DNA from 3 places in the Planococcus sp. TJ-307 genome. Region 3 is predicted to be linked to each of the others. Evidence: riboswitches for the same ligand, from Rfam matches in the RefSeq annotation. Region 3 holds a riboswitch; each other region holds the start of a gene.
What was found. Region 3 has a riboswitch for thiamine pyrophosphate ahead of thiT (energy-coupled thiamine transporter ThiT). Riboswitches for the same ligand answer to the same signal wherever they lie in the genome.

Region 1 (5,641 bases), on a different contig from region 3:
GATGCCTTCGGATGGCGCGTCATTTTCCTTGGAATTGCTGCTTTGTCCCTCGTTTCCATGGCGCTGATAGCACGCTTTATCCAGCCGATAGCTGGAGGTACAGCGGTACCGTTAAAACAGCAGCTGAAAGCGGTAGCTAGTGCAAAAATCGGTACAGCCCACCTCGCCACCATGTTCATGCTTGCCGGCCATTACACGGTCTATGCTTATTTCACCCCGTTTTTGGAAAGCAACCTGCAGCTAAGTTCATTCTGGATCAGTGTTTGTTACTTGGTATTTGGGATTGCGGCAGTTAGTGGAGGTGCCATCGGCGGAATCATGTCCGATTCAATCGGCTCGAAAAAAAGCATCATCATTGTCATTTCAACGTTTGCTGTTGCTTTGTTTCTGCTTCCGCTCACGACATTCTCTCTCGTTGCCTTCCTGCCGGTAATGGTCATTTGGGCAGCACTGAGCTGGAGCCTCGCTCCTCCTCAACAAAGCTACTTGATTGAAACTGACCCAGACACATCGGACATCCAGCAAAGCTTTAACAATTCCGCTCTACAGGTTGGCATCGCACTTGGTTCGGCCATCGGCGGCATCACCTTGACACAAACCGGCTCGGTATCTAGTACGGCATGGGTAGGTGCTGCGATTGTACTGATTGCTCTTGGCTGTGCTGTATTTTCTTTGACTCGTCCGACAAAAAAGCCCGTTACTGGACAGACAAACAGTCAGACATTCAATACCGGCTATGAACAATAATTACATTACTAAATAAAGCTCTGATAGAATCGATTGATTCTATCAGAGCTTTTATCTGTTTTTAAATAGAAAATCCAATGGCGATTTTCGTTTTTTTTGGAAGATCCCTTTTTCTTTCGCCTCTTTCAGCCATTGGGGAAACTCATTCAGCATTTGATTGTACAGTTTTTCATCGGTCACTGCGTTAATATCGGGAACATGGAAAAAGTTAGCGTTGTCGACGACGCGCCCGCTCATCTTATCAAGCTTTTTGAGCACATCAAAGTTGGAATCGCCTATACCGATAAACTGCCAGAAAATCGGCTTATCAGAGGATTCTACGATGAATTTCTTGATGCCTGACTTGCATCCGCCATCATTGATAAAAACCAAAAAGACTGGGTCTTCACTCGGTTCTTCTTTAATATACTTCTGAATAACGTCTTCCATCACTTTCGGTTCATCGTTCCGACCGAATTTGTGGACACTGTCGTTGGACAAAATATTCTTTTCCACATAGCCCATAAAAGTGGCTTCGGTAGCCGCCGGCAAACGGGAAAACTCATGGTCATAAACCCAAACATCAAGTGCACCGTCATCATCAAACTGGCTCGCTACCGCAAGCACACGTTCAACCACTTCTTGCACCACACCATCACGATAAAGCTTCCGCATCGACCCTGTAATATCTAGCACAATGCCAACCTTTGCCACAACCCCTGTTAACTTCTTTTTTTCCAATACAATACTTGCCGTTTCTTTCTTAAGGGAAATCGTACTCATTGAATAGCCTCCTCTTATCATCTTGTTTTTAGTATAGCGAAGATCCCCAAACTTAAAAAGGAAATATTGGAAATATTTAAATTTGTAAACACTAGTTCTTCCCTCCTTATGCAGAAGCCATACCCAGAGCGTCCGGAGTGATTTCAAACATCCTTTCAAACTGCCACCTTTACTTTTTTCCAATCTCTTCTTTACATCTTCAACCTCTTCCTCTACACTAAACCCATCGGGAACAACCCGAACACAAAAACCGCATACCGTTTTCTGCACTAGGGGTGCCCATTATGGCTGAGATGCAAGCGCAAGCTTCGATCCCTCATAACTCGATCAGGATAATACCTGCGTGAGGAAGTGCGGCGCATTTCTGAAATAATTCCTTTTGTAATTATTTGTAGATTATGGCTGCATCTTCACGGATGCGGTCTTTTTTGTGCAAATTTTTAGGAGGAATATTGTTATGGAACCATTGCAATGCGGAACTAGCCCAATTGTCGGATTTCGTTTTTCGCTGCATCCGATGACCGGCGATTTTATTCAAGTAATTAAAGGAGCGTTAAACGAGACCGACACTTCAAATGTCTGGATGCATACCGATGATGTGTCGACAGTCATCCGCGGAAAGCAGAACCACGTCTTCAATGTTGCCAAGGCACTGGCGCTGCATACTGCGAAAACTGGAGCACATGTGGCGCTGTCTGGTACGTTCTCAATCGGCTGTCCAGGCGATTCATCAGGCGACGTCTATCTCGAAAAAGACGATGTGCTGTTAAACACTGATAGTACTCAGCAATACGTGTCTTCCCAGTTTGCTTTATACCCAATGAACAACCCGGATTACATGACCGTTATTTATCGGGAAGTTGAGCGTGCCAAGCAAAAGGGTGTTTTCAATGACTCCATGCATTATGCCAGTGGCATTCACGGAGACATTCATGATGTGTTCGCCTTTTACGAAGAATCTTTTACACATGCCTGCTCCGAAGAACATCGCCATTTGGTCATGACCGTATCGATGAGCATCAACAGCCCCTCTCATGGAGGTGCTTGATTTGTTGAAATCGTAGAAATTAAAAGAAGTCGTGTTGATGTCGCTATTTGCAGTGGTTTTTGGCATCGTGTACTTGCTGTTTTTGCACGTTGCAAATATTTGGGCAGCATTGATTGGTCCGCTCGCCTATGAATGGATTTTTGGCATTTGGTTTATTGTATCGATCATCTGCATGTACATCATTCGTAAGCCCGGAGCTGCCTTCCTGTCCGAAACCATGGCGGCGACAATTGAAGTATTGATTGGCAATGCGGTCGGTCCCCGTTTGATCTTGTCAGGAGTTATCCAAGGGCTTGGTGCTGAAGCAGTATTCACATTAACCGGCTACAAGCATTTCAATATTCTCATACTGATGCTTGCCGGCATTGGCTCAGCTGTTTTCAGCTTTATTTACGGCTATTTTGTCTCAGGCTACGCAGCGCTCGATCCATCGTTTGTTGCATTAATGTTCACGATTCGTGTTTTAAGCGGTGCAATTATCGCAGGCATTGGCGGAAAGTATATTGGTGATGCACTGCTTGCGACTGGTTCGCTTCGCGGGTACGCCATTGCACGTGCGAAAAAAGGTGATGTGAATGCCTGAAAAAGTTTTCACTTTGGAAAAGCTGTCTTTTCGCTTTCCTGAAAACGAGAGAAAGACTTTGAGTGCCCTCTCATTTTCAGTTTCCCCTGGTGAACGGCTCGTTCTAACCGGTCCAAGCGGCTGCGGCAAAAGTACATTGCTTTATTTGCTGAATCGATTGTATCCGGACAATTGCGATGGCTTAGTCGATGGCAAAATGGAGTTGTTCGGAAAATCGGCTGCCAGTTACACTGCTGGTGAAATCAATCATCGCGTTGCCACTGTTTTTCAGGATCCTGACTCACAATTTTGTATGCCAACGGTTGAGGACGAACTTGCCTTTACCCTTGAAAACTTGCAGACGTCATTTGCCCAAATGGAGCCGCGCATCACAGCAGTTTTGGAAACTACGGGACTGGCACATATGCGGAATGCCGTTATTCAATCCTTGTCCGGTGGAATGAAACAGCGTGTAGCGACTGCATGTGCACTGATCATGGAACCGGAAGTCTTATTGCTGGATGAGCCTTTGTCTCATCTGGATCCGTATACCGCAAAGCAATTTGTCCAGTGGCTGGCGAAATTGCAGCAAGCATCCAACCTGACCATTATCGCAGTCGAACACCGTTTGGACAGTTGGGGTTCTTTTTTTGAGCGTGAAATTCAATTAAGCTGTGATGGCCGCATAGTGAGCGATCAAAAGTTCAGCTCCAGCCAGCCAGTGTCATTTCCAATACGTCATTCTGTTAAACAACCAGCGATTGCTTTGCGCGCCGACGGGCTGTCAGTCACCATGAAAGACAGGCAATTGCTCGAACCGCTCACGTTTTCTGTCAGCAGAGGTGAATTGGTTGTGGTTGCTGGCCCAAACGGCAGCGGCAAATCAACGCTTATAAAAGCCTTGTGCGGAATCTACAAAAAATCGGCAGGAACGGTCGAATCAGATGGAATTGGTTATGTGCCACAATCCCCAGAATACTTGTTCATGACGCCAAGCATTCAGCAAGAAGTCGCTTTTTCAGGGGCCACTAGTCAGACTGACTTAGACCTCTTAATGTTGCGCCTCGGCCTTGAAGAAATTAAAGACGCGAATCCATTCGCTGTCAGCCACGGGCAAAAACGGCGTGTGGCAATTGCCGCTATGCTTGCCGACAAACGGCCAATGCTGCTGATGGACGAACCGACTTCCGGCCAGGATACGGCTGCTTTGCTTGAGCTTTTTGAGTTAATTGATCAAGGTTCGAAAGAGGGGACAAGTTTTTTGATCATCACGCATGATATGGAATTTGCAGCAAGTTTAGCTGACTCGGTGCTGCTGGTTAAAGACGGCCAAATGACTGGGAAATTTCCGGCAAATGAAGTTTGGTGCAACGACGGGCTGTTGCTGATGCACCATTTGTTGCCTCCGAAAGGAGTGGGACCTGCTGCGAGATCTTTTGCATAACATGAATCCATCCATCAAATTTATTGTAGTCACTTTATCCATGCTGGTTATCGCGTTTTTCTTCAATCCATGGACTCCATTTTTGTTTTGGATATGCCTCATTTTGCTCCAACTAACGATGAGCCGTACAAAATGGAAGCTTTGGCTATTGTTCATGCTGCCATTTACCATAGGAGCAATCGGTTACCTATGGACAACGCTCGTCTTTGGTGAGTCAAACGATGGGATCGTCATTTGGTCATTTGCCGGAATTGATATAACCGAAGAGCGATGGTCACAGGCTTTGTCGTTAGCATTTCGCGTTATGGCATTTTCTACCTTGTCTCTCCTCTTTGCCTTCACCACTGATCCCGTTAAGTTTATTTTAAGCCTGATGCAACAGCTCAAACTGTCACCTAAGCTTGCATACGGGGTTATGGTCGGCTATCAGTTCCTGCCCATTATGAAAGAGGAATTTTTTCAAATCCAGCAGGCTCAGAGACTTCGCGGAGCTAAAATTGAAAAATACAGCTGGCAGCGATTAATAGCCATGCGCCATATCTTATTACCGATGCTTGCGGGAGCTGTACGCAAAGCCGAGCGGTCTGCATTTGCTATGGAAGCGCGCGGCTTTACAGGCGAACCAAGAATCGCTTTCTACCACCAGGTTCAAATCGGTCGCATTGATTTTCTCATGACCGGTGTTTTTCTACTCATTCTCTCCTCCAGTTGCCTTATAGGAACTTGGTTGAATTAAGGGTTTGGCGGTAAACTTAAGGGAAAAATCCTAATTTGAGGGTTTTTCTCTTTTTTTGTTTATTACTTGTATTGAACTTTGAAAATATTCCTTATGTAGTAATTTACATAGTAAGTAAAATACAAGATTTGTTTAGAATCTTTTAATCGCTTATAATGAAAGCAGTTACATGATCCTATTGGATGGGAGGAATTACTGTGAATGAATTTCAGCTGCTTGACGAACAAGACAATCGTATTTACTTTGTCTTCGCACCAAATCACCCTCAGTCACTCTCCTTGTTCGAACAGCATCTGGAAACTATTTTATCCAGAGTCTCATCTATCGATTCTAATGGAGAAC
Region 2 (5,641 bases), on a different contig from region 3:
ATGCCGCTAGTTTTGTCCTTCAGCTGATTAGCTTTTTCTTTTACTTGATCCATTGCTCCACCAGAGCTGTCATCGTCATGCTCTTTGACACTGGCAGCTTTTTCTTTGACGATTTCTTGAAGCTCTTTGCCGCTCTTTGGTGCAAACAAAAGCCCGGCTGCTGCACCGATTACTGCACCAGTCGCTGCACCGGCCAAGAATCCGCCGCCTCCACCGCTGTGATGGTCTTTGCGTTCAGCTTCTGTAGGCTGTGGCGCTTGAATTTTACCGCCACGTACAAGACGTTCTTCTACTTCTTCTACGATTTCATATAATGTACGGCCTTTAGCTTCAACAAGTGAAACGCTCATGTGGTAATCAGCCAAATCTGCCTGATCGCGCACGACGATGACGTCATAATCCGTAGAATCTGATTTTTCTTCCAGCATATCTGCTTGATACCCTTTTTTCTCTAAAGCTTCGCGTACTGACGTAAATGGATGTTCAACTGCAATTTTTACCATATTCTGTCCACTCCCTTTTTAAAAGTCTATATTGCACTGTTTCCCCGCAATTAAGAATTTATAAACACCTTCCAGAAAATCCCGTAATTTTTTGTTATGCTTTTAAGGTTTCCACTCTTGCGAGACGGGCTGCCACGACCGTTCCTAATATGGCCCCAGCCAGACTGGAGATGAAAAATGGAGGGACAAAAAATAGCGCTCCAAACTCTGTCCCAAGAAAAAGCCGCGCATAAGGAACGGCCACTAATGAGGCAATGATCCCAGTTCCTAAAACTTCTCCTATAGCAGCAAACCAGACTTTGCCGAATCTAGCGTACAGGATTCCCGCAAGTAAAGCCCCAATCATTCCCCCAGGAAAAGCTAAAAGAGAGCCGGTTCCTGTAAGCACTCTAACGACTCCTGTCAAAAAAGCGATCATCACAGCCGGACCCGGTCCAAAAAAAACTGCTGCCAGTACGTTGATCGCATGCTGAAGAGGATAGGCACGGGCAACACCCGCAGGAAAATAAACAAAAGCAGAGCCTGCTACTCCAATGGCAACGAACATTGCCATAATAACTAGTTTTTTCGTGTTCATTTCCCGTCACCTACTTTACTTTGGGGCTGCAGCGCGGCAATCTGCTGTGCAATATCCTGTGCTTCTGAGATTGCAGAAATAACGGCAACTCCCGCAACGCCTGCCTCCCATACTTGTGTCACATTTTCAGGCTTGATGCCCCCGATGCCCACAATTGGCAATAACGGAAACGCTGTTGCAACCGCCTGAATTTCTTTAACGCCAGCTGGCCTTTTTGCATCCGCTTTTGAAGTAGTACCGAAAATCGGACCCATTCCAATATAGTCTGCGCCGGCTTCTGCAGCTAATTGAGCTTCTTTTATCGAGTGGACAGAGACACCTAAAATCTTTTCTTTCCCAATCTTTTGTCGGACCTGCCCAGCTTCTGCATCATCCTGTCCAATGTGAACACCATCAGCATCGATTTGCAATGCCAGATCGACAAGGTCATTTACGATAAACGGGACACCATAGCCGCGGCATAATTGCTGGCAGCTCGAAGCAAATTCAAGCAAATCGGTACCTGTTAAAGCGCCTTCCCCTTTTTCACGCAGCTGAAAGTAGCTAATGCCCCCTTCCAATGCCTCCTCCAATACTTTAAGAGGATTTCGTATTCCCGAATTCTTTGATCCCATTATAAAATAAATTGCTGCTTTATCGGAAAACTTCAATGCTTTCCACTCCTTCGTGGCTTGCTATCGCTGCTTTATATGCAGCGTGATTAGTTGGTCCGTGGCCAGCTCCAATATTTAGCGGCACCCTAAGCGCTGCTTGGATAAATTGTTTTGCAATGAAAATTGCTTCCGGCAGTTCTTGGCCTTTAGCGAGTTCCGCGGTCAAAGCTGCGGCAAATGTACAGCCAGTACCATGCGTCTGCACCGTTGCAATGCGGGTAGAACGATACAGCACCGATTCCCCATTGGCATGCAGGAAATAATCTTCTGCGTACTTTGGATCCCTACCGTGTCCACCTTTAATAACAACTGCCTCTGCACCCATGGACAAAATCTGCTGTGCTGCCAGGTGCCTGCTGGCAGGGTCTGTAATGGAGATCCCTGTCAGTGCCTGCGCCTCTGGAATGTTTGGGGTAACCAGAAACGCCAACGGCAATAGATGAACTTTAAGTGCTTCCACCGCCTCCTGCTGCAATAAACTGGCACCTCCCTTGGCAATCATGACCGGATCTACAACTAGCTTATGCCAACTAAACTGCCGGATGGCAGCAGCCGTTTCTTTTATAATTCCAGGATCAAACAACATGCCTGTTTTTAACGCCGCAATTTCAAAATCGCTGCCCACTGCTTTTAGCTGTTCGCGCACCGCTTCCTTGGACATCGGATAAATAGCAGCGACACCTGTTGTATTTTGTGCGGTCACTGCCGTGATGACAGAAGTTCCATAAACACCCAGCTCTTGAAAGGTTTTCAGATCAGCCTGGATCCCCGCACCCCCACCTGAATCAGATCCAGCAATCGTCAAAGTTTGCGGAATCTTAGTCATAGCCTTCCCTCCTGCAAATAGATTTGTTCTTTTACTTTATCGTCGGTCAAGGTGGCCAGCTGATTGATAAAAGCCAGCTGAAAATCACCTGGAAGTGCCGCAAGTTTAGCAGCCCGTTCACCGGCAATTGCATAAAACTGCAGCATGCGGCTAACTGTTTTCAAAGGATCTTCAGATTCAACGGCCATTCCTGCAGCAACCACACTGCTCAATAAGCAACCCGTTCCTGTGATGGAAGCCATGATCGGGTCGCCGAAAGGGATTTCTTCTGTTGATTTTCCATCAGTAACAACATCCGTCTTTCCTGTAACTGCGACCAGCAAGCCCAGTTTTTTTGCAGTCGAGATGGCCAGTTCTCTGACGTCTAGAAGCCCCTCTCCGGCATCTACTCCTTTGGACTGCCACTGTTCACCTGCTATAGCTGCAAGCTCTCCTGCATTGCAGCGAAGGACGCTGACGTCAACTGCATCCAAAATTTTGCGGACAGTCTCTTTCCGAAAGAGGCTCGCTCCTGCCCCCACTGGATCCAGCACTACTGGAATTCCAAGCCGATTAGCAGTCGCCCCAGCAATCAACATGCTTTTCAGCGACTCTGCATGCAGCGTTCCGATGTTCAATGACAAGGCTTGCGACAAAGCAGCGAGCTCTGCGGCTTCTTCCGGTGCCTCTCCCATGATCGGCGAAGCACCAATGGCCAGTAAGCCGTTCGCTTGAAAATTGGATACCACATGATTGGTGATACAGTGGATAATCGGGGTTTTTCTTTTGATCTGATGAATCATTTTATACACCTGCCTTTTCACTAGCATCTATAGACCAGCATTCTTTTCGCCATGCCTGGTCCCAAAAGTTCCACTCGTAATAACTGCTCTTGTGGAAATGGCTTTTCAACTCTTTTCGGCGTTCTTCCGGCAGTCCTTCCGCCAATTGATCCATGCGGGCAATCTGTTCATTGACAAGCGCCCCAAATTCCTCGGAGCCATATGTTTCAATCCACCGGTCATAAATCGGATGATCTGGCTTGGCGTTCTTCAGGCGTTCCCCAATCTCGTAGTAAAGCCAATAGCAGGGCAAAATAGCGGCCAGCACATCGGCCAAGTCACCAGCCGACGCACGGTACATATGCGATACGTAAGCATAAGCAGACGGCGAAGGCTCAAAGGCAGTCCAGTCTGCTTCTGTGACTTCAAGCAGCTCCATGAATGATTCGTGGAGCGCCATTTCGGCACTGCACGTATGCGCAGAATGAACGGCAAAACGCTGGGTGGTTTCTAAATCTGTTGCTTTGGATGCTCCCAGGGCCTGCACTTTGGCAAAATGCGATAAATAATAAGCGTCCTGCATTACATAAAAACGAAAAACATCGATCGGCAATGTCCCATCTTCAATTCCTTTGACGAATGGATGATCAAAGCTTGCCTGCCACAGACTGTTGCATTCTTTTCTCGCTTCTTTACAAAATGTCATATTCCCATCTCCCTTTCTTTTTGGACAAAATAAAAACGCCGCTTCCCAGTAAAGGGAAGCGGCGTATGCAGTCGATAAAGGAAATAGCAGACGGTCGCCACTTCCCTCCGCTGGTATGATCCAGATCAGGTTCAAAGGGTCCGAGTTTATGCTCGTCTCAGCCGATATCCGGCTCCCCTAGTGGTGTTTTTATTTAAGTTTTCGAAATTACTATATCATAGTTTCTGATAATTCTATAGCTTTTATGCGATTTCCCGTTTCTTCATCAAAGAAATGGGCATGGGCCATATCAAATGCAAGCGTAGCGGTATCTCCGGGCTCAATGGTGGTCGCAGCTTCAACACGTGCAATAAATTCCTGCTCCGCGTATACCGCGTGCAGAATGGTTTCAGCCCCTGTCAATTCAGCAACCGTAATAACCGCTTCAAACTCACTTGCCGGAATACCTGACAAATCTTCATTGTTGACGTGAATATGCTCTGGACGGATTCCCAACGTCACCGACTTGCCTTCGTAGCCTTCACTCTTCAGCGTGGCCATTATCGGTGCCGGGATATCCAGTACTTTGTCGCCCATTATATAAGTACCTTGATCGATTTTTCCCTCAAAGAAGTTCATGGCAGGAGAGCCGATAAAACCACCCACAAAGCGGGTTTCCGGAAAATCATAGACTTCTTTTGGCGAACCGACCTGCTGAATCAACCCGTCTTTCATGATGACGATACGGGTAGCCATCGTCATGGCTTCTGTTTGGTCATGCGTTACATAAATAGTGGTTGTTTTCAGCCGCCTATGCAGTTTAACAATTTCAGCCCGCATCTGCACGCGTAACTTGGCATCTAAATTAGACAGCGGCTCATCCATCAAGAAGACTTTCGCATCGCGAACGATGGCGCGGCCGAGAGCTACGCGCTGTCTCTGTCCGCCTGACAAGGCTTTCGGTTTTCTGTCCAAGTAATCTTCTAACCCGAGAATGGCTGCTGCATCATCGACAAGCCGTTTAATCTCAGATTTTTTTACCTTGCGCAGTTTCAAGCCAAAAGCGATATTTTCAGACACGGTCATATGAGGATACAAGGCATAGTTCTGAAAAACCATCGCGATATCCCGGTCTTTCGGCTCGACCTCGTTCATCAGTTTGTCATCTATATATAATTCACCTTCTGATATTTCCTCTAATCCTGCAATCATCCGAAGCGTGGTAGATTTTCCGCATCCTGAAGGACCGACAAAAACAATGAATTCCTCATCTTGAATATGAAGATTAAAATCCGATACGGCAAGAGTACCTTTATCATATCGTTTTCCCAGTTTTTCAATCCTGATCTCTGCCATTCCGCATTCTCCTTTTATCTCTTTGTTGTTTTAATTATAGACAATTATCTGTAAATTACAAACGGCCGAAAAAGACCTAAAGGATGAAAAACAAAAAGAGCGTTCCTGAAATTCCAGGAACGCTCTTCTCGGTTCTATTAAACGGTTGCTACTTTTTTCTCTTTTTTGATTTGCTTGCTTCGCAATTGTCCGCAAGCTGCATCGATGTCGGCGCCTTGCTCGTGGCGTACTCCACAGTTGATGCCTTTTTTCTTCAAAGCGTCGTAGAAAGCCGTAATGG
Region 3 (5,641 bases):
AATTGGCAGCCATCGGTTTGAATACTTCGATTGTCCATGAGGATTTTATGATTGGCAGTGACAAGATGGATATTGATGGCATTACAGCAGATGGTTCAAAAGAGCCCATCTTCCGCAATGGAAACTGGGCATTCTAAGAGGTGATTGAAATGAAGAAGTATTGGATAGCGGCAATGGCCGGATTTCTGCTGTTTAGCGGAACAGCTGCTGCACAGGCTGAACTTCAAATTCCAGCGGCTTATATCGCTATTGGCGATTCACTTGCAGCAGGGCAGACGCCTGACCGCCAAATAGATGCCGGTTACGCAGATTTGATCGCCCAAGAGCTGTCGCGCAATCAGCCGGTGGCATTTTATTCGAAAAACTTGGCTTTTCCAGGATTCACCACATCAGATGTATTAGACAGCATCCAAAGTGAGGAAGCGGAAGAAGTGTTGTCTTCAGCCAATCTTATTACTGTTTCGGCCGGGGCAAACGATCTTTTGCGCCTTGTCCAGGGAGACGCGGCACAGGGGTCTTTGACTTTCCAACAAGTTCAAGTGGATTTTGCGCTTAACGAGGCAAGACAAAATATGGATTTGATTTTGGCAGAACTCACGGAAAAATCCCCTGAAGCAACGGTTTACGTGATGGGGTATTACTTTGCTTACCCGCACGTTCGTGACAGCCAAAAGAACGGAACTGCCAAACAGCTTGACCGGCTCAATGAAATTCTTCAGCGATCGGCTGAAAAGGCAGGGGCTGTTTTTGTATCAGTAGACCAATCATTTGGTTCAAATGCAGTGGATAAAGTTCCGAATCCAGCGGATGTTCATCCGAATGCAGCGGGTTATCAGGCCATGGCGAATGCGTTTTTCAGTGAATACCAGGAAGCTTGGACGGTGGAAGATTTTGAAATGCCGCCGCCGAACCCATTGTCTTTCGAGCAAATTATGGAAGCACAGGATCAGGAAGAGCCAGAAAATGCTGAGGATAACGAAGCTGACGAAACAGCACAGCGGCCTTCTGACGATAGCCCAACCGGTTATTTTGCACTGCGCGAAGCAATGCCTTATATCTAGAAAAGCGGAAGCGCCCGTGCAGCTCTGCTGGGCATAAGACAGACCGGCAGTGTGGCGCTCTTTGCCCCACAGCTGGATTGGCTTATGCCCCAAAGAGCTGGGCGCTGGAGTCTGGACAAAGAAAAGCGGAAGCGCCCGTGAATTTTAAGCTGATTTCTTAATCCAAAAAAAAGTTCCGGCATGTGTATGCCGGAACTTTTTTTATTTTAGCGTTTTCTGCCACGCGTATCAGGCTGTTGAGGAGCTGATTGTCCAGCTTTGCCTTGTTTTCTTTTATTTAAAACTTTACGAATGATCGGGTACGCGATCGGTCCGTATTTTATCGCTGATTTCAATAGTCTGCCAATTGCCATTTAAATCTCTCCATTCATGGGGTTAATACTTATCATTTTCCCGAATTCTTCGGATTGCAAACCTTTTATGCAGATTGCGCATGTGCCAACAAGATATCTTTATAAGAATGGACACTTGAAATCAACACATATTCAGCGTTGCCATGCCAATCATCGCCGCTCGGGCCAAATTCAATAGCACCTTCGCCGCCGGTTACTGCCGCATAGTAGCGGGTGTCTGCTGCGCCGTGCTGGCCGAATAAAACGGGTTCTTGTTGAGTTGTGTCCAAAATCGCTTTTTGCAAACTTTGAATATATAAATTTTCTTTTGTCGTAGTAAGTGCAGGTGTAGAGCCTAAAGCTTTATATTCCATATCGACATCTAATGTATCAGCCAGTTCTACCAGTTGACGGATTATTTCATCTTTGTCCTGTCCTGGCATAAAGCGGATATCGTATGACATTTCGCAAATTTCAGGAACAACGTTATAGCGGTCGCCTGCTTTAATGATTGGCAGGTTGACGGAAGGGTGCTCGTAATATTCGGTTGATTCTTTTCGGAATGGCAGATCCGTGATCGCCATATGGAACTTCATCGCCGATTCAATGGCATTGATGCCTTCCCATGGACGGCTGCCGTGGGCAGGTTTGCCTTTGAACGTCATATCCATCCGCAAAATACCTTTGGACTGCAGGCCAACTTTCAGTCCAGTCGGTTCTCCGCAAATAACAAAGTTGCCATGGTATCCTTGTTCAACCAGCCACTTGGACGTGTTGCGGCCGCCAATTTCTTCATCGGTTACGATATGCAGTTGAACGATACGGTTAAGGCTGCTGCTGTCGAGTTCAATAAACGCCTGCATCATTGCGGCAACCCCGGCTTTCATATCTGCAGACCCCCGTCCGTAAAGACGGTCTTGTTCTTCGACTGGAGAAAATTGTTCTTTATGGCCTGGGACAACGTCTACGTGGCCGTTCCAAATTAAAGTTTCTTCGCCTTGGCCTTTAGTTGCGGTCAACATCAAATAGCCTTCGTTGTCATGGACAGTGACCGTTTCGCCTTTTTCCTTCAGCCAATCTGCACAAAAAAGAAGAGCCTCGTTTGCTCCTTCTTTTGTATCACTTTGAATTTTGATTAAGTCTTTTAATAGTTCAATCATTTTTTGGCAAGCCCGAAATCTCGGCTGCCTCCACCACCTTTCAATTAGCTTTTCTATTCATTTCTTTACCCTATCAGACTATCTTAAAACAGCCTTGCATTAAAGAGGAGGCTTGTGTACAATACAGGTGAAAGTCAAATAGTTGTATACACCACAAGGGGAGCTTTTGCTGAGAGTGAACAAATTGTTCTTACCCTTTGAACCTGTAAGTTAACACTTGCGCAGGGATGTGGATGGAAACCGGCCCTTACAACGGCGCCAGGCTCTGTCCTGGCGTCGTTTTTAATATGGTTTTATTCACGGCCCTTCTGGTGATGTGCATCACACATTAAGGAGGAAGTCATGAGAAATAAAAAAGTTTTGTTAATGATGGAAATCGCCATTTTCGCAGCTCTTGGGTTTGTTCTGGATTTTATTTCGTTCCGGATGCCACAAGGCGGATCTGTCAGTCTGGTGATGATTCCAATCGTATTGATCGCTTTTAGAAGAGGAGTCGGTGCCGGTGTGCTGACGGGATTCCTTGTGGGTCTGCTGCAAATTGTTTCCGGTTTTATCTCGGTCACACCATTGTCATTTGGATTCGTCGTCATGCAAGTGTTGTTGGACTATCTTTTGGCATATGGAGTGGTAGGTCTGGCAGGCGTCATGCGCACAAAATACTTGCAGCATGCACAAACCAAACAAACCGGTAAGATGCTTACGGTAATTGTATTGGGTGTATTGATTGCTTCGGCGCTTCGTTATCTCGTTCACGTGGTGACGGGGATCTTGTTCTTCGGCATGTTTGCTGAAGGCAATGTGGTCATCTACTCGGTCATCTACAATGCAACTTATATGATACCGGTATTTTTGCTGGCGGCTTTTGTCTGTGCTGCGCTTTTTGCGGCAGCCCCAAAGCTGGTGGATGCAGAAGCCTAAAAATGGGAAGGCTGTCCTTGGACAGCCTTCTTTTCTATGCCAACGCAAGGGATAAAATGGACCGAACCAGGAGCCTGTGATTTAATTTTGTGGTATAATTCTTGAATAGAAAAGCTTGAAAGAAGGGTCATTGATGATAGCAACTAATGAAAAAGATATTGAAATGTTAAAAAAAGCTGGCCAAATGGTAGCTGAAATTCGGGAAACGATGAAGGCTGCAACCAAAGCCGGCGTCACTACCAAGGAAATTGATGAATTAGGCGGTAAACTTTTTGAGGAGCTTGGCGGTGTTTCCGGTCCGAAATCGGAATATGATTTCCCAGGATTTACGTGCATCAGCGTTAACGAAGAAGTAGCTCATGGCATTCCGGGCGACCGCGTAATCCAGGATGGGGATATTGTGAATATCGATGTTTCCGGCTCATACGAAGGTTATTTCTCTGACACTGGCATTTCGTTTGTTGTTGGGGAAGGGCATGCGGACAAAGAAAAAATTTGTGAGGCGGCTGCTTCGGCTTTTGATCGTGCGATGACAAAAGTAAAAGCTGGTGCAAAGCTTAACCAAATCGGCAAAGCAGTTGAACGCGAAGCAAAAGAACAAGGATTGTTCGTCATCAAGAATCTGACCGGCCATGGCATCGGCAAATCGTTGCACGAAGCTCCTCAGCACATTTTAAATTATTACGATGCATGGGAGACGACCATCCTGAAAGAAGGCATGGTGCTGGCAGTAGAGCCATTTATCTCGCAGAAAGCCGAGCACATTGTAGAATCTGGCGATGGCTGGACATTTATTACGCCGGACCAATCTTTGGTGGCGCAGATTGAGCACACGGTTCTTGTCACAAAAGGCGAACCCATTTTGCTTACCAAGCTGGATAAATAACAAATTAAATAGAGAAACAAAAAGATCCGGTCCATAAACCGGATCTTTTTTTCTGCAAAAAAACTGCGGACCTACTCGTTTGTATCGAGTAGTCCGCAGTTTTATTGAACTGCTGGAGCCGTTCTTTTTTTGATGAGCAAAATACCGGTTAAGATAACACCGCTCAGGAAAAGAGAGGCTGTTGTTACCAGCATTTCACCTGTACCATGCTTGACGGCGATTCCGATAAATGCCCAGATGAAGACCGCGGCAAACGGAATATCGAAATGGTGGAAGCGAATATGCAAAGCGAGTGCAGTCGCCACTGTCAGCATGATTACTGTCCAGAGCTGATCACTGAGTCCCCATCCGCTCCAATTGTAATAAGTCAGAACAAAGCTGATATTGGCAATGGTTGCAACACTGATCCAACCCATATTAACTGAAATTGGAAGCCGTTCAGTAAAAGTTCGTTCCGAATTTCCATATTGCAGGTAAAGGGCGATCAACGCTACCAGGTATCCGAGCATTGCAATGATTGACCAAGCAAAAAACTCGTAATGCCACAACAGCAGCCAGCCGATATTAAAGATGCAGCTTAAGATGAAAAACAAAGCGATCTTGGATGAAGGAATCTCTCCCTTTTTAAAACGCACCCAGAAAGCAATGATCCAAACAGCCAGCAATAGATAAATGATAGACCAAATCGAAAATACATAGCCAGCTGGAGTAAATAGGACGAGAAGCCGATTAGAAATTTCGCCTGTGGTTTGGTTATTCAATGGCAAGGTGTTTGCTAAAGTATTCATGACAACTACGGATATAAAAGCGATTGTCATAAGCAAAATACGAATCATGCGGAATCCCTCCTTCATTTCAGTATAACGGTAGCCGTTTCAATCAACAAATATCCTTTTCCAAAAAAATTCCTAGAAATGGCGATAAGGTGAAGTGTTTTCTCGAGAAGTGGAATAATGTTCCGATTCCGGAAAGAAAAATGATATACTAAAGGAGCATTTTTAGAAAATTTAGTTTACCAGGGGGCAATGTCATGACAGTTAAATATCCGGAAGTATGGGACTTGGATACGCTATTTCCAGGAGGCAGTGAATCACAGGAATTACGGCTGCATATGGACGAAGCAGTAACAAAAATTTCTGCATTCGAACAGTTGGTCCACCAATTTGAAGTGCCGACTGAAAAAGAAGATGCTCAAAAAGTAGCCGATTTACTTGAACACATGAACAGTGTGATGCGGCATCTGAGCCAATCCGGTGCATTTATCGGCTGTCTGATGGCTCAGAA

Region 1: it holds a riboswitch for thiamine pyrophosphate, as region 3 does, so the genes downstream of both, AC4EHK_RS07800 (YkoF family thiamine/hydroxymethylpyrimidine-binding protein) here and thiT (energy-coupled thiamine transporter ThiT) in region 3, are expected to answer to the same signal.
Region 2: it holds a riboswitch for thiamine pyrophosphate, as region 3 does, so the genes downstream of both, tenA (thiaminase II) here and thiT (energy-coupled thiamine transporter ThiT) in region 3, are expected to answer to the same signal.

What each region holds. Positions count from the first base shown of each region.
Region 1 is NZ_JBZDOJ010000002.1:305,647-311,287, reverse strand. It holds gene AC4EHK_RS07810 (MFS transporter) at 1-747, shown strand, start outside; gene AC4EHK_RS07805 (vWA domain-containing protein) at 799-1,509, opposite strand; TPP riboswitch at 1,771-1,876, shown strand; gene AC4EHK_RS07800 (YkoF family thiamine/hydroxymethylpyrimidine-binding protein) at 1,967-2,557, shown strand; gene AC4EHK_RS07795 (ECF transporter S component) at 2,592-3,140, shown strand; gene AC4EHK_RS07790 (ABC transporter ATP-binding protein) at 3,133-4,563, shown strand; gene AC4EHK_RS07785 (energy-coupling factor transporter transmembrane component T family protein) at 4,565-5,299, shown strand; gene AC4EHK_RS07780 (hypothetical protein) at 5,497-5,641, shown strand, end outside.
Region 2 is NZ_JBZDOJ010000001.1:379,292-384,932, reverse strand. It holds gene AC4EHK_RS01855 (YkuS family protein) at 1-503, opposite strand, end outside; gene thiW (energy coupling factor transporter S component ThiW) at 598-1,080, opposite strand; gene thiE (thiamine phosphate synthase) at 1,077-1,694, opposite strand; gene thiD (bifunctional hydroxymethylpyrimidine kinase/phosphomethylpyrimidine kinase) at 1,714-2,559, opposite strand; gene thiM (hydroxyethylthiazole kinase) at 2,556-3,341, opposite strand; gene tenA (thiaminase II) at 3,343-4,026, opposite strand; TPP riboswitch at 4,112-4,215, opposite strand; gene AC4EHK_RS01825 (ABC transporter ATP-binding protein) at 4,237-5,361, opposite strand; gene rlmN (dual-specificity RNA methyltransferase RlmN) at 5,499-5,641, opposite strand, start outside.
Region 3 is NZ_JBZDOJ010000006.1:39,825-45,465, reverse strand. It holds gene AC4EHK_RS17360 (aminopeptidase) at 1-137, shown strand, start outside; gene AC4EHK_RS17355 (SGNH/GDSL hydrolase family protein) at 150-1,061, shown strand; gene AC4EHK_RS17350 (hypothetical protein) at 1,268-1,414, opposite strand; gene AC4EHK_RS17345 (M20 family metallopeptidase) at 1,480-2,553, opposite strand; TPP riboswitch at 2,700-2,798, shown strand; gene thiT (energy-coupled thiamine transporter ThiT) at 2,896-3,471, shown strand; gene map (type I methionyl aminopeptidase) at 3,605-4,357, shown strand; gene AC4EHK_RS17330 (TspO-related membrane protein) at 4,459-5,193, opposite strand; gene AC4EHK_RS17325 (M3 family oligoendopeptidase) at 5,388-5,641, shown strand, end outside.